Regions from separate parts of the Pseudoalteromonas sp. OFAV1 genome, predicted to be linked through region 1. Evidence: predicted binding sites of a transcription regulator. Region 1 holds the regulator's gene; the other holds the start of a gene.

Region 1 (3,190 bases):
TCAGATCGCCAAACTGGTAAGCTAAAAGATGGCGTTGGTATATTTGAAGGCAATGTCGAAATTATACATGGTAACCGCCGGATCACAGCCGAACGCCTTGAAGCCCATGGTGGTGATACAGAAGGTACTGTTGAGTTAATTATCGCCACAGGTAAGCCTGCTTATTTTGAAGAAAAGCAAGCAGATGGCACGGTAATGAGCGCCAGTGCAGAAGAAGTTCGCTACGACGTAGCCAAGCGCTTCTTAACTTTAAATGGCGAAGCCGAAGTGACTCAAGCAGGCCAAAAAGTAACAGCGAAAAGCATTACTTATGATATGGCACAACAACTAATTAGCGCAGAAAAAGACGAAAACTCAACAGACCGTGTACACACAATCTTAGTGCCTGTTGACAACAAACAAGACGATAAAGGCCAACCATGAGCACATTAAAAGCAGAGCTTTTAGCAAAAAGTTATAAAGGCCGCCAAGTTGTCAAAAATGTGGGTCTTGAGGTTGAAGCGGGCAGTATCGTTGGTTTGCTTGGCCCAAATGGCGCAGGCAAAACCACCACTTTCTATATGATTGTTGGCTTAGTACCTAGCGATAAAGGCAAGATCAGCATTGATGATAATGATATTACACTTTTGCCAATGCATAGCCGAGCACGTTTAGGGATTGGTTACCTACCACAAGAGTCATCTATTTTTAGAAAGTTAACGGTTTATCAAAACCTAATGGCTATTTTAGAAACGCGTAAAGATTTAAATAAACAAGGCCGAGAAGAAACACTCAACAACTTACTTGATGAATTTAGTATTCAGCATATTCGTGATAGTCAAGGTATGGCTTTATCTGGGGGCGAGCGTCGTCGCGTAGAAATTGCTAGGGCATTAGCCGCAAATCCTAAATTTATCTTGTTAGATGAGCCTTTTGCTGGTGTTGATCCTATTTCAGTGTTAGATATAAAGAAAATTATTGAACACTTAAAAAATCGTGGTATTGGTGTATTAATCACTGACCATAATGTTAGAGAAACCCTTGATGTTTGTGAAAAAGCCTACATTGTTTCTCATGGGGAGCTAATTGCATCAGGAACACCTGAGCATGTTTTAGCTGACCAAACCGTACGCGATGTGTATCTAGGTGAGCAATTCAGGCTATAACCAATAAGCCACCATCTAGCGCATCTGCTAAACTAAATAACAATGACAATAAATCGATATAAATTTACCTGTGACTGCACAGGTGTCGATAACACATAAAAGGATTGTTAGGGATACATGAGGCAATCATTACAGCTGCGCATGGGCCAGCAACTTACAATGACTCCACAACTGCAACAAGCAATTCGCTTGCTGCAGCTTAGTACATTGGATCTCCAGCAAGAAATTCAAGAAGCACTTGATAGTAACCCTCTGCTTGAAGTGGAAGAAGCAGATTACAACGATGAAAACATTGGTAAGAACGAGCAAAAAGCTGAATCTGATGATACTCAGCTAAGTGCATCGGCCGAAGAAGCGCCGAGTGAGTACGAACAAGAAAGCAGCGATGCCCTTAACAAAGACACCGTTAGTGACGATTTAGCCATGGATGTGACATGGGATGAGTACATGAGTGCTGCCCCATCAACATCATCAGGTCCAATGCCAGAAGATGAGTCAATTTATCAAGGTGCATCGACTGAAACCCTCCATGAATACCTTATGTGGCAATTACAACTCACACCATTTAGCCCAACCGATGAAGCGATCGCTGTCGCCATCGTAGAGGCAATTGATGACTCAGGTATTTTAACTGTTAGCTGCGAAGACATAGTCGAAAGTTTTAATCAAAATAATGATGAAGAAGAAATCGAACTAGATGAAGTCGAAGCGGTCTTAAAGAGAATACAGTTGTTTGATCCAGTAGGGATTGGTGCCCGTAGCTTACAAGAGTGCTTATGTATCCAGCTTCGCCAATTCGATGCGAGTACGCCGTATTTAGCTGAAACTAAAATGGTTTTATCTGAGCATATTGAATTATTAGCAAGTCGCGACTATCGCACTTTGATGAAAAAGACTAAGCTTAAAGAAAGCGAACTAAAAGAAGTAATGACGCTGATCCACAGCTTAAACCCTAAGCCAGCAGACAGCATAGTTCGCGAAGAGTCTGAGTACGTTATACCCGATGTATCGGTTAAAAAAGTTAAAGGTCGTTGGGTCGTTGAACTAAACCCAGATTGTATGCCAAAAATTAGAGTGAATAGCCAATATGCAGCTATGTCACGCTCAGTAAAATCGAGCAGCGATAGCCAGTTTATTCGCTCTCATTTACAAGAAGCTAAATGGTTTATTAAAAGCTTAGAGAGCCGTAACGATACACTTTTAAAAGTGACCAATTGTATCGTACAGCAACAACAAGCATTTTTTGAACATGGCCCAGAAGCCATGAAACCAATGGTGCTGAACGATGTCGCAGAAATGGTCGAAATGCATGAATCGACAATTTCACGTGTTACAACACAAAAATACATGCACACCCCTCGCGGGATTTTTGAGTTGAAATATTTCTTCTCAAGCCATGTCAGCACAGAAAACGGTGGTGAGTGTTCATCAACAGCAATTCGCGCTTTGATCAAAAAGCTTATCGCTGCAGAAAACTCAGCTAAACCATTGAGTGATAGTAAAATTGCAGATATATTGGCTGAGCAAGGAATTAAAGTAGCTAGACGCACAATTGCAAAATATCGAGAGTCTCTAGCGATACCTCCGTCTAATCAGCGTAAGAGTTTGATTTAGACGTTTTACATAGAAGGAAAATGCTTATGCAACTAAATTTAACTGGTCGTCATGTAGAAATCACTGATTCATTAAGAGACTATGTAAACAGCAAGTTTGCAAAACTAGAAAGGCATTTTGACCACATTAATAATGTACATGTCATTCTAGATGTAGAAAAATTAAGCCAAAAAGCAGAAGCAACTTTACATGTAAATGGAGGCGAGCTCTTTGCCTCAACTGCACACCAAGATATGTATGCAGCCATTGACTCGCTAATCGATAAACTAGATCGTCAAGTCATTAAACACAAAGAGAAATTAGCTCGACACTAAATTATGAAACTTAGTTCACTTACTAACCAGGACTGCAGCAAAGCTGCGGTCCTTTTTAATAGCAAAAAAAGAATCCTTGAATATATCAGCGAGCTGGCTCACCAGCAGCTTCCTCAT
Region 2 (3,190 bases), on a different contig from region 1:
ATAGGACGTATCACCGCCATAAATGGGCCTAGTAACACATAAGATACCGAGACCGAATCGACTCCCGTTTCAGGGGTTGAAACTAAAAATGCGGTGGTGGCACTTTTTGACGCTCCCGCCCTTCTTAAACCAATGGCCGCAGGGATCACACCACATGAGCACAATGGCATAGGAGCACCAATAAAAGCCGCTTTAACTGTGGTCCATAGCCCTTCTTTTCCTAAATGACGGTTAAGAAAGTTGGCAGGCAAATACACATTTAACAGACCAGCTATGAATAAACCCAGCATTAACCAAGGCGCCGAGAGTAAAAACAGATGCCAAAAATTACTGAGTAAGTCCATCGATATCCTCCAGCGTCGTTAGTATTGAACAGTTTTCAGCGGGTTCTTCACCACCACAACATTTATCAGCCAATAATGAAAGTGAGTCATAAAAGCGAGTAAGCTCCGCAATTCTTTGTGCAACGAGATCGCGTTTTTGTAACGTCATCTCTTTAACTTCATGGCAAGAGTGCTGATCTTTATGAAACTTAATTTGCAGCAACTCTTTGATCTCAGCCAAACTAAAGCCAACATTCTTTGCTCTGAGAATAAACGCCATTTGCTTATAGTCATCCTCAGAATAAAAACGATATCCCACGTCTGAACGCGAACTTGGCGTTAACAAACCATGCTTTTCGTAGTACCTTAGAGTATCTGTTGAGACACCCAACTGGCGGGAAAACTCACCTATTTTCATCACCGTCTCCATTGTGAAGCGTTTATTTATTATGCTCACTATAAACCTTGGAGTACACCCCAAGGTCAAGCAATAAATTAAAAAAGGAAAGCACATGAATATTACTGTCCTTGATGCAGCAACATTAGCCAACACTTCGTTAGATGCCTTAGCACAGCTAGGTAAATTAACTTGTTACGATCTAACTTCCCAAGAGCAAGTTGTTGAGCGCTGCCAAGATGCTGATGTAATTATCAGTAATAAAGTGGTGATTGATCAGCACGCTATGAGCCAGTTAACTAATTTGAAATTAATATGCGTTGCAGCAACAGGCACTAATAATATCGATTTAGAGGCAGCAAAAGAGCATAACATTGCAGTGACAAATGTGGCGGGCTATTCAACACCGAGCGTGGTGCAGCATACCTTTACCTTAATCACTAACTTATTGGGTAATACTCATAGATACATTAATGATTGCCAGCAAGGTTTATGGCAACAAAGCCCAATGTTTTGTCGCTTAGATTACAGCTTTAATGAAATTGCCGGCAAAACATTGGCAATTGTTGGTTATGGGTCATTAGGTAAAGCTGTGGCTGATGTAGCGCGTGCCTTTGGTGCCAATGTCATTATCAGTGAGCGAAAAGGTCATACCCCTCGTGAAGGTCGTGTTAGTTTTAATGATGCCCTAAGCAAAGCCGATATTATTAGTGTTCATTGCCCGCTAACGGATGAAACACGCAACCAAATAGCCGCGGCAGAATTAAGCATGATGAAATCGTCAGCTATTATTATCAATACCGCTCGTGGTGGGATTATCAATGAAGCCGATTTAGCTGACGCTTTAGCTAATAATGTCATTGCTGGCGCAGGTGTAGATGTACTTAGTAAAGAACCCGCAGAGCAAACAAACCCGCTGGCACTATACAAAGGCGCAAACTTATTACTCACACCACACATCGCATGGGCAAGCCAAGAATCAATCGCTCGCTTAGTTAACGAAATAGCTTTAAATATCCAAGCATTTAACCAAGGCGAACCACGGAATAGATTAGTCTAAAATACAACAAATTAGTCAAACAGACTAATCTACGTGTTTATTTAGCCTACCAAGCATGTAAGCTAACAGACAAAGCATTGATTTAAAAAGATTTTTAAAGTTGGCAAGCTGATTGCTATCTAACAATCACTTAAACTCGAATTTCTAGGGATAAAAAAATGAAAAAAGCTCTTCTAATCGCTGCACTATCTGCTCCATTCTTAACAGGTTGCGTTATTGCAGTTTCAGATGGCGAAGCCGATACGCATTGGGCAGGTAGTTCTTCATCAAGCTGGGAGAAGCAACATAAAAATAATCGTGAAATTATTTCTAACCTTGCACTCGATACCAGTTATCAAACTGTATTAAACAAACTTCATACACCTAACTTTACCGAGCTGCTAAAACAAGGTGATGATGTATATCAAGTGCTATTTTATGTTACGCATAGCATTCATTCAGATGGCAAGATGACAAAAGATGAGTGCACACCTTTAGTATTTAAAAATGATAAGTTAATCGGCGTGGGCGATACAATTTATCAATCGCTAAGTAACGGCTAATTAGCAAGCTAAAGTTAAGAGTAGGCTTTGCCTACTCTGATTCATTTACCGCAACCATCCTTGAAACAACTTTATCGCGTCCAGTATCTTTAGCTTGATACAAACCTAAATCAGCCTCTTCTAATAAAGTTTGCTCTGCGTATACTTGCCCGGTTTCAGTGGTGGCAATACCAATACTAATCGTAATGTGATCAGCATTTAAAGACGCTTTATGAGGGATATTTAGTTTATTCACTGCATCGCGTAGTTTGTTAGCAAATGCAATAGCTTCTTTTGCAGAAGTGTTTGGCAGTACCGCAGCAAACTCTTCACCACCATAACGTGCTACAAAGTCACTGCCGCGCTCACATGCACCCACAAGCGCGTGAGCAATTTTTTTCAAACAATCATCCCCGGCTCTATGTCCATAACAATCGTTGTAGCGTTTAAAGTGATCAACGTCCATTAACAGCACAGATAACGGTGTACAGTCTCGACGACTTCGACGCCATTCACGAGCTAAATTCTCATCTAAATAACGCCTGTTAGGTATTTCCGTCAACCCATCAATTGAAGCAAGCATTTCAAGAAGGTCATTTTTTTGCTTAATTAATAACTGATTGCGTACCCTTGCACGAACTATCGCAGCACTAAAAGGTTTAGTGATGTAGTCCATTGCACCTAATTCAAGGCCCTTTGCTTCATCATCATGGCTGTTATTCGCGGAAATAAAGATAACGGGTAACATGCTGGTTGTGGCATTTTCTTTTAACTTGCCAAGTACCTCGTAACCATCAATGCCGGGCATCACTATATCTAAAATCAACAAGTCGACAGCTTGAGTTTTCAAAAACGTCAGTGCTTTTTCACCACTTTCAACACAAAAAAC

What was found. The regulator sigma-54, encoded in region 1, starts transcription at its own class of promoters, with help from an activator protein. The targets are predictions, from matches to a motif close to GTTGGCACGNNNNTNGNNT.
Region 2: a site for sigma-54 is predicted at 1,880-1,898, ahead of L1267_RS00515 (DUF3192 domain-containing protein). Genes of this name have one in related genera too.

The regions. Positions count from the first base shown of each region.
Region 1 is NZ_JAKGBG010000008.1:43,904-47,093, reverse strand. Features, by position in the region: gene lptA (lipopolysaccharide transport periplasmic protein LptA) at 1-423, shown strand, start outside; gene lptB (LPS export ABC transporter ATP-binding protein) at 420-1,145, shown strand; gene L1267_RS06605 (RNA polymerase factor sigma-54) at 1,263-2,759, shown strand; gene hpf (ribosome hibernation promoting factor) at 2,786-3,073, shown strand; gene ptsN (PTS IIA-like nitrogen regulatory protein PtsN) at 3,077-3,190, shown strand, end outside.
Region 2 is NZ_JAKGBG010000001.1:109,256-112,445, reverse strand. Features, by position in the region: gene L1267_RS00530 (SO_0444 family Cu/Zn efflux transporter) at 1-344, opposite strand, end outside; gene zntR (Zn(2+)-responsive transcriptional regulator) at 328-741, opposite strand; gene L1267_RS00520 (D-2-hydroxyacid dehydrogenase) at 836-1,780, shown strand; gene L1267_RS00515 (DUF3192 domain-containing protein) at 1,939-2,322, shown strand; gene L1267_RS00510 (GGDEF domain-containing response regulator) at 2,354-3,190, opposite strand, start outside.